Regions from separate parts of the Arcanobacterium pinnipediorum genome, predicted to be linked through region 1. Evidence: riboswitches for the same ligand, from Rfam matches in the RefSeq annotation. Region 1 holds a riboswitch; the other holds the start of a gene.
What was found. A riboswitch is a leader RNA that binds a small molecule or an ion and turns the genes downstream of it on or off. The one in region 1 is predicted to bind thiamine pyrophosphate.
Positions count from the first base shown of each region.

Region 1 (5,072 bases):
CTGGATTGAGCTGGGCATCGGGATTCTCAGCTATCAAAATATCGGAAGCTTCATCAAGATGATCCAACGTATAGTCATACCCCTTTTTCGTTGCGCTAACAAAATCTTTGACAAGTTCCGGATCATTTTTGATCAGGTCATTTTTCGCCGATATTCCCAACACCGCAGGCGTTCCAGGCACACCCCACTCCCACGGATACATAAACCGCAACGCAGAACCTTTTAACTCAAACTCAATCGATTCCCAAGTGGATAATCCTTCGGCAAAATCAGCACTGCCATCTGCAACAGCCTGGTACGCAGCAGTTCCCATAACAACGGTGTCAAACTCACCTTTTCCGCCGTCGTGTCTTATCATCTCCTTAACTTTGTCAGTGTTTTGCACACCACCATAAGTTGCAAAAAGTTTGCCATCGAGATCTTTGGGTGTATGAATATCGGAATCAGCCCGAACAGCTATTCCTTGGCTAGACAACGGCTGTAAGGAATAGACCATCTTCAAATCAGCGCCCTGCCCGTAGGCAATTGCCAGCGATTCAGCGCCCGTGAAACCAAACTCGGCCCCACCGTGCTCGACCACTGATTCAACCCCGGCTTGGGAAAACCCAAGAACTTCGACGTCGAGCCCAGCGTCTTCGTAATAGCCCTTATTGAGCGCAACATATATTCCGGTGTGATTGGTATTTGGTGTCCAATCCAAAATCACGCGCACATGTCGGTTAGCGGTATCGTCCGTCGTCGAAGCATCACATCCGCTCAAACCGGCAGCTAAAACGAAACTACAGCATAGCGCAAGAAATTTTTTCATAGTAAACCTTTCAAAAAAACAAGTGGATCAAGAAACGCATTGCGAAATATGAGAAAGAAATTGCTGACCTGGCCGCGATACGAACCACGCAGTGTGCCCACGGAAATACTCGTTATACGACCAGTGCGCAATAGACGCATCTACCGGGGCTTGTGCGTAATATTCCAAGAAATGAAGTCCGGCTTCGACTTGAGTCAAGGCGAGCATAGGAGCCAACGATGCACGTTCTGCAGCGGTTAGGTGAACGTGATCGAGGTAGCCAGAAATAATCTCTGCCGCAATATCGTGGCGGGCGTGGACGTTGCCTCCAGCGCTAATGGCGAGCCAATCGATAGCATGGCGTTCTATCGCTATTGCAAGATCAAAGATGCGCGGATTTACGGCGGCGAGGCCAAAATCAATAACGGATGTGACCTGTTCCTTATCCCACAACATATTCGAACAGTGCAAATCGCCATGCGTCCACTGTTGCGGGATAGTGGGATCGATATCTTCAGATAGTTGTCGAGGTAAGTCTAAATCAGACTCTATGTCATAGCCGTGAGTGGAGATAAAAGCTTTAACTGCAGGATGGGATTCGAGAAAGTCAGGCAGGGCTTGAAGCGGATCAGATAGCAGAAGCTGGAACCGGTTATCATAGGCGCTCATTCCCGGATCATGGGCCGGATAATTCTCGCTCACATTGGCTAGCATCCCCGCTATCTGGCCGATCTTATGTGCTTCTTGAAGGGTGTTTGGCCCGGCCCAACTTCTCGTATTGCGATACCTATCTTCACCCACTCCCGCATAGGTAGCTTCATAGATCCATTCACCTGAATCGGAGGCAAAACGCATAACCGATGCGATTTCGCCGTCATCTTGTTCGGTCAGCACCAAGGGCGGGGTAGGGAACCCAGATGAGTGTAGATACGTGGTGAAATCATGTTGAGCTTGCAACTGGCGGATTGGATACAATGCCGGCAGATAGCGTTTAACGAAAATATGGGGTAGGTCTGGCCCTAGATCTACCTCGCACCCGGCCGCCATAGGTCTATGCGAATGGCGCACGATGCGAGGAGAAACATGGGTAGTAGACAAAACTCCCAGATCTGAAACGATCCGGGAGGAGTAGTGAGCAATCTCAGCCTGCGTTATGGCAGGCCATTTCTGCTCGACTACCGTTAGCTGTTGCTCGACTTCCATAAGTCACCTTTTAGGCACAGCACGGCACCGACGCGCGACGTTCCTCCGCTGGCATTACCCAGTTCAGGTCAACGGTCGGAGGTGGGACCCTCCCTCTCAGCCACAATGGCTCCCGTGTCGGTTACAGGATAACAGGCTTTTGTGATGCTGGCATATTTTTGATATCCACAACACAGCATATACGTAGGTGGGTGCTACCCAAGAGGCGTAAATCCTACCATTCCTGCTTGCCACGCGAAGCTAGTAATCGTCTAAAGGATTCAACACGCGCCGCGAGCAGAGAGTCGGGTTCAACGAATTGTGGATCATCAAGGGCACACTCGATCACGCCGGCCTCATGTGTGCATCCGCGCGGGCAATGATCTGCAATCTCATCTAAATCGGGAAAGCCGCGCAGTAATCCATCTGGTGTGACGTGCGCTAGGCCAAAGGTGCGCACACCTGGGGTATCGATAACGGTCCCAGCTCCAAGATAATCGAAAGCCATCGCTGAGGTCGAGGTATGACGCCCACGCCCGGTAACTTCATTAACCCGCCCGATTTCGCGGCTAGCTTGCGGGATCAGAGCATTGATCAGGGTCGATTTTCCTACCCCGGAATGCCCAACGAGTACCGAGACGCGGCCGGTGAGTTTTTCGCGCAACTGTGCCAAACCGTCGTCGGCACGGTTCGTTTTGGCCTCACTATGTGTTTTAGCCTCGGAATCGTCGCCGTGTTCGACGACGCTGGTGACAACGATATCTAACCCCATCGGTTCATAGATTGCCCGTAATTCTTCTGCTGGAGCCAAATCCGATTTCGTCAACGCTAAGATAACGTCCATCCCGGCGTCGTAGGCAGCTACCACGCAGCGGTCAATCATGCCGGTGCGCGGTTCTGGTTGCGCAAGGGCTGCCACAATCACTAATTGATCAGCATTGGCTACGATAATTCGTTCATTGCCAGATGCTTCACCTTCTTCGCCAACTCGGCGCAACACGGTTGAGCGTTCGTCGACCCCAGCTATCCGCGCCAGGGTATCTTTGCGTCCAGAGAGATCTCCGACCATAGCACAAACGTCGCCCACAACGATTCCGCGCCGGCCCAGTTCGCGGGCTTTAACTGCAACAACATCAATGCCCGTCTCGACCATGCGCACATGGTAGCGTCCGCGATCAACCCGATAGATTCGTCCGCGCGGTGCAGAAGAATAGTCGGGACGAATCTTGGTGCGCGGGCGTGAGGGTTTTCCCGGACGAACTTTGACCCGGTAGTCATCTGTTCCTGTATCGCCTCTACTCACCTAAAGTCATCCATTCGTGATCATTGTTTGCCACATTGTGGCGAACTGTGGGAAAGTTTTTGCTGTAGCTTCTATATTATCAACGCGCACCCCGGCAATACCCAACCCGAGAATCGCACCGCATGTTGCCATGCGATGATCGGCATAGGAGTGGAGATCGCCGCCGTGTAGCTTGCGTGGATCTGCGTCGATAACGAGAGTATCACCGCGGGTGTATGCGCTAACGCCAACGCGATTAAGTGTAGCTGTTAATGCCTCAAGGCGGTCGGTTTCATGGCCACGCAGATGCCCGATGTTGCGCAGGAAACTGCGCCCGGGTGCAAAGGCGCAGATAGCGGCGATGGTGGGCACGAGTTCACCGACGTCGCCCATATCTACATCGAGTGGTTTAATAGTTTGCGGTCCGTGGCAGATGAGTTTACTTCCCGCAGCAGTAGGTTGGACGTGGAGCTTACCGCCTGCCATTCGTAGTAGTTCAAGATATGCGCGGCCGGGCTGTGTTGAGTTTTGTGGCCAATTCTCAATCGTTATTTCGCCGCCGGTAACCATTGCGGCACCAAGAAAAGGTCCGGCATTGGACAGGTCGGGTTCGATGTCGATTCGCTGGCCGTAGCCGGTGTGCACTGACTTTCGCTGAGCGCTGGGTGGTTGCGCAGCGCTGGCGGTTTTGAGGTCACCTATTGGACGTGGATTAGGTTTGGTTGGTAGAACCGACCATGAATTATTATCGACGACGACGGTGTGCCCGGCTTGGCGCATAACATCTACGGTCATTGCGACGTGCGGGGCGGAGGGGAGTTGTTGGGGACTAAGATCTATGACTAAACCGTTTTCCATCAGGGGAGCGCTGAGCAAGAGAGCTGAAAGAAATTGCGATGATGCGCCAGAGTCGAGGGTTAGCCGCCCGCCCGTGATTGGGCCGTGGGCTTCGATGGTCAGTGGGAAATTCACACCTGTAGTGCTAGGTGAAGTTATTGTGACTCCGAGATCAGTTAGGGCGCGAACTAGACCAGAAATTGGGCGGTGCCGGGCGTTCGTTGCGCACTCGATGGTAACTTTCCCGGTAGCCATAGCTGCGAGCGGGAGAATGAAGCGCATTACCGTCCCGGCCTGGTGGGCATGGATCGATATATTACCGCGAATGCGGATGTGGCCCGATTCGGTGCGTGGTAAGGGGTAAATAATGCACGAGTGCGCATTCCATTTCACTTGGGCACCCAAAGTGGTTAGGGCTTCAGCCATCACGAAAGTATCTTGTGATTTAAGAGCGCCATAAAGCTCGACTGGTTCGCTACCAGTTGCAGCGAGAATCATCCATCTTGCGGTTAGTGATTTAGAACCAGGCAGGCTGATCCGGCTGGTGAGCCGATAGTTTGCTGGCACTGTTGGAGCATGCCACCATGAGTTCTCGGGAGAATCACTTATCATGCGATGTTTTGACACGAAGACGACGTTAGGTGCGAGCGGCTGCAGTCATTACGTTATAACTCCAGCCGCATCGACTACCATGCTAGGAACGTGCGGGAGCGATCTGCTCAAAACGCTGGGATGCATTTTGAACTGCTCGTTCACTTAACCGGGCTGCGCGCCAGCCAACCGAGGGCTTGCCAGAACGATCGGTGGATGCAATCAACGCACCTCCAATAAGACCAGCGGCAGAAAGTAGCCCTGAAATGTCCTTCTTGCGCTCAGCTAGAGGCTTCTTTTCCCACACTGGATTGTTTGCCAGTGCCAGTGGAATCTGGGTAATTCCAAGTAAAAGAGCAGCCGAGCGTGGCGCTCGCGAACGCGCTAGTTGCA
Region 1 is NZ_CP099547.1:329,031-334,102, forward strand. It holds gene NG665_RS01395 (ABC transporter substrate-binding protein) at 1-808, opposite strand, end outside; gene NG665_RS01400 (phosphotransferase enzyme family protein) at 836-1,990, opposite strand; TPP riboswitch at 2,013-2,116, opposite strand; gene rsgA (ribosome small subunit-dependent GTPase A) at 2,205-3,272, opposite strand; gene NG665_RS01410 (3-phosphoshikimate 1-carboxyvinyltransferase) at 3,279-4,715, opposite strand; gene NG665_RS01415 (DoxX family protein) at 4,783-5,072, opposite strand, start outside.

Region 2 (5,072 bases), 180 kb from region 1:
ATGCCACCAACAACGACGGCGATCACCGAAGCATAGATAGCTGACGATAACGATTGCCAGATGGTTGAGGCGATAGCGAAATCTACTGACCTTGCCGCACCTGCCCGGAACAAATCAGTGAAATTAGCGATTGTGAACTCCCCGTTACGCCGCAACGAACGAATAATGACTTGGACAATCGGTAAAACAATCAGCGCAAGCACAATCGCTAAAACACCGATAACCATCGGGCGTTGTTGGCGGGTAACGCGCGGCAAGCTACGCACGAAACGCGAATGGGTATCAACCACAACCGCGTCTTTACTAAAGCGCTGGGAGATAATGAGGGCAGCAACGACGATAATTGCTTGAACCAGAGAAAGAACCGCGGCCGTGCCAAGGTTGAGGAACTGCGCTGTTTGCCGATAGATTTCTGTCTCTAACGTTCGCGTGCGCGTTGTTCCCAGTATCATCACCAAACTGTATGAGGTTGAACAATACAAGAAAACGAGAGTTGCTGCCGAATACACTGCTGGAGCCAACCGCGGCCACGTCACAGAGGTAAACGCACGCAGTGGCGAGGCGCCGAGCGTGCGCGCTGCAGCTTCATAGTTCGGATTGAGTCCGCCCCACGCCGCACCCACGGTACGGACGATCACCGAAATGTTGAAAAACATCATTGCTAGCACAATGAGTATCGGCGAACCGGCAAGGTTGAGGAAACCGAATAAACCGCCGTCGTCGTATAGGGAACGAAACGCGGTAGCAACCGCGATCGTGGGCAGCACGAACGGGAAGACAATCAAAAATCGAATAATGTTTTGGCCCGGGAAACGTCTGCGATACAAAATGTAGGCAGCTGGCACGCCCACCGCAATGGACAATAATGTTCCGGCAAAAGCTAAGGCTAACGTCGTCACCAACGCAGTGCCTGCTCGCGCTCGCGACAACTGCTCGCCTATGCCGGCCAAGCCGCCTGAATTCCAGCTCGCCGCCAGTTCTGCTACACCCAAGCTCAGTAGATCAATAACCGGAGCGAAGAAGAACAATCCGAGGAAGAGCGCCGGGCCTAGAGCGCACAGCGCCCACACAATCAGTGGGCGCTGTGTCAGAGATTTCAACATCGAAGGAGTTTTCTTAGAACAGTTCCGTAACCGCGGTAATCCATTCTTCCTTCGAATCGACAATCTTTTGCGGATCTAGGGATGCAACAGCGTCTGGCCGCGGCGCAAATTCTGCCATGCCCTTGGGCAACTGTGCAGATTCGTCGATTGGATACGTAACATTTTCTTCGGCAATGACGGTCTGAATCTTCGGGGTAGACAACCATTGGAGGAACTTTTGTGCACCCTCAACGTTCTTCGCACCCTTGAGAACACCGGCGTATTCCACTACCGGGTAGCAGCCACCGGCAACGTTAGCTGTGCTGGAGGCGTCACCTGCTTCGTTAATCGTCCAAAATGGCGAAGAAGCATATGACATGACGATCGGATAGGCACCCTTACCTTCACCGGCAGTGAAATCTACCTGGTAGGCGTCCTTCCATCCGGCATCAACCTTAGTGCCGTTAGCCAAAAGCTGCTTCCAGTAATCAACATAGCCATCTTCACCAAAGTGCGAAATTGTTGCCGCCAGCAACGCAAACCCAGTATCGGACTTTGACGGATCCTCAATCACAGTTAGGTTTTGGTATTCTGGCTTCACTAAATCTTCCAAGCCAGCCGGAGGCGTCAAACCTTTATCTTCGAAATAGGCAATATCGTAGTTGAAACATGCATCAGATCGATCTAGTGGCATAGCACCGCTAGCTTGGGCGATCTTGTATTTATCGGCACCTTTGGGACCATCTAGTTTAACCGAATCGTCAAGAACACCAGCGTTAGCAACGTCGATAATGTTATTAGCAGTTAAGCCAATAACTGCGTCACCTACCGGATTGTTCTTCGTTAAGATGAGTTTGGAGTCCAGCGTGCCAGACTCTTCACCATTAACTAGCTCAACTGTGAATCCTGATTCCTTGGTGAATGCAGCAAGGACATCGTCAGGTAAGGAGAAGGATCCATTGGTAACGACCTTAACCGTCTGTGGAGCCTTCTGAGTTTCCTTCTCCATCGCATCAGGCGTTTTATCTGCCGCTGGAACGCTCGATGAGCAAGCGCTTAATGCCAGTGCACATGCGGTAACTAAACCAAGGCTCAACTTACGGGTTTTCATATCTTTCCTCCGTTATTCATGGAGGGCCTGCTACACATAGCATTAAACCGTAGCGTAGTAGGGAGAGAACTCACTTCCTCCGCCGGTATGACCCGGATCAGGTATGAGGGTCTGCAGAAAAGTTCGCACTCTCAGCACATTTGCGCTCCCCTGTGACATCCTCATCCTATCACCGAGTTTTCGGCATGAGAAAAGCGAAAACCAAGGTTTGAGTTTCCTCTCACTAGGAGCGAACAGCAAAATCCCGAGATCGCCTACACTCATCTCCGCTACGGAGTTAGAACAGGTAATCTCGGGATCGTCTGCGAAGAAAAATCAGGCTTTGTCTTCAGAATTCCGTGCGCCATACCATTGGGCGGTCTTGCGTTGCATCGCCTCGTTGACAAGAGCAGTCACTCCTGCCGTGACTGCAGAGAAGGTAGCAATCTGTGCCAGCGGGAGATCGAGATCAGTCTCATCACCATTCGGTGTGGCTTTCCCCAAGCCCTTTTCCCACACCAGCGTCACAACCTGACGGGCAACAAGACCAGCAACAGCGCCGGTAGCCAAACTTAGAAGGCGGTATCCGAGGTTCATCTTTTTCCTTTCGTAACGCAACTCGCCAGCATCGTTGGCGAGCGCAACTATCTTTAGTCTACCGTGAGATCTCCTCCAGCGAGCAGGTCACTATCTAATTCATCAACATCAAAAGCGGACATACCAGGCCGGCGGGTGCGATAAGCGGCCCGGGAAATAACATGTGCCGAAATCGGTGAAGTAACGAGTTGGAAACCAATGACGGCAAGGAGAGTCCACGTCACTGCACTATCGCGCACAACCAACATCACGCCGAACATCAGCAAAATAAGCGACATCACTTGCGGCTTAGTAGCAATATGCTGCAAGGAAAACACATCAGGAACCCGCAACGCGCCAATAGTGGCGATTAGGGTCAATACACTGCCGAAGAAAATCAAAACAGTGCCAACCCAGTCTAATATCACCATCACTCTTCCTCCTTAGGCAGTGCACGCGCAGTGACCGTAGAACCAACGAACCCTACGAGCGAAACCACCACAAACACCGGCAAAAGATCGGTGCGCCGCGTAACGGCAAACAAAATGGCGATACCTCCAACCAGCACTGAGGTGATCATGTCTAAGGTAACCACGCGGTCTAAAATAGTTGGCCCGCGCCCCAGACGCCACATCAATAACACCACCGCAATCAACTCAATCACGGCACTTGCTGCTAATAGCCAGATCACTGCCCATCCTCCAATCTGCCATATGAGCGTGAGGGGCCAGGAACATAGCCTGCATCAACCAACTCATCATGCGAAGCAAAGGCGCGCAACAACCGCTCTTCAACGGTAAGTATCGATTGCCGCGCGTTATCAATTCCACCCGCCAATTCCATATCAAAAATATGAACATAGAGAATAGATTCTTCACGCGAAACATCAACCACCACTGTGCCGGGGATCAGTGCCGTCAATCCAGCCACACTCGCAATATAAACATCGGATCGCGAATGTAGCCCTACTTTGATAACTCCAGATCGAGGCTCATGCCCGCGAACTATAAACCACGATATCTGTGCAGTGGCTAGCGCCATCTCCCACATCACCGTCGTCACCAACAAAACTACTCCCCACGGCCGAAACCGCCCGTCGAAGGCGACAGCTGGAAATGGAGCCAAGCTCGTAACTACCAGCGCAGCTAAAAAGCCAGCCGCAACATTTCCGACGCTGAACTCACCCCAAAGTAAAACCCACGCCAGAGTCAAACCAAGCAACAACCCCATCGAAGCGTGCGGGAATCGTTCCGACTGCAAAACCGCATGGCGCATCGAGCGCGAACTACGATATTTCACCGCTGAGCCTCCTTTTCCTCAGTGACCTCACTACTTTGGCCCGTGCCGCGTTCCTCGTCAGGTAAAACTGCTGAAATATAGGGGGTGCGTTGATGTAACTCGCTGGCCGCATCCCAGGTGTATCGTCCCAGCGGTCCCGCACCCAGCGAAATTCCGATCGTCACTGCTACTAGAGTCGCGGTGGAGATAATCATAGCGCGCGGAATAGTTTTCTCCGGCAACTCGTGCGGTGCCTCTTGCCAAAACATCATCGTCCATGCTCGCGTCACCGCATACAAGGTCAAAAGCGATGTCACCACGCCAGCACCGATGAGCCACCAGTCGATTGCTAACCCACGCGAGGCAGAGGCTTGAATCAGGCCAACTTTGCCGAAAAATCCCGATAGGGGCGGAATACCTGCGAGGTTTAGGGCCGGGATCAGATACAGTACAGCAAGCACCGGAGCCAGCTTTGCCAATGATCCGAGTTTGATCAGCGAGGTCGTGCCCCCGCGACGTTCAATTAGCCCTACCACCAAGAACAGGGCAGTTTGGACCGTAATATGATGGACGGCGTAATAGATTCCGGCACCCAAACCGTTGTCAGTTGACGACGAAATTCCCCACAGCATGTAACCGATGTGCGAAACCAGAGTGAAGGAAAGTAGACGTTTAATATCTTGTTGCGCCACTGCGCCAAGAATACCGACGAGCATGGTGACGATTGCGAAAACACCAAGGATGAGATCTATCCGGTTCGAGGCGAAGAGCAAGGTTTGAGTTCGAATAATGGTGTAGATACCAACCTTGGTCAATAATCCGGCAAAAACTGCTGTTACCGGAGCCGGAGCAGTCGGGTATGAATCTGGTAGCCAAGCAGATAGCGGGAAGATCGCTGCTTTAATACCAAAACCGATCAGCATCATCGTCTGGATCGCAAGGCCCACACCCGGATCGACGTCGGGCAGGCGCAACGCCAACTGCGCTAGATTCACTGTTCCAGTAGCTGCGTATGTGAAGGCAATCGCCATCAATAGCACAACTGA
Region 2 is NZ_CP099547.1:150,818-155,889, reverse strand. It holds gene NG665_RS00655 (ABC transporter permease) at 1-1,103, opposite strand, end outside; gene NG665_RS00650 (thiamine ABC transporter substrate-binding protein) at 1,117-2,193, opposite strand; TPP riboswitch at 2,251-2,355, opposite strand; gene NG665_RS00645 (DUF4235 domain-containing protein) at 2,509-2,769, opposite strand; gene mnhG (monovalent cation/H(+) antiporter subunit G) at 2,823-3,179, opposite strand; gene NG665_RS00635 (MrpF/PhaF family protein) at 3,179-3,439, opposite strand; gene NG665_RS00630 (Na+/H+ antiporter subunit E) at 3,436-4,047, opposite strand; gene NG665_RS00625 (Na+/H+ antiporter subunit D) at 4,044-5,072, opposite strand, start outside.
Region 2: linked by a shared signal. The riboswitch ahead of NG665_RS00650 (thiamine ABC transporter substrate-binding protein) and the one ahead of NG665_RS01400 (phosphotransferase enzyme family protein) in region 1 are both predicted to bind thiamine pyrophosphate.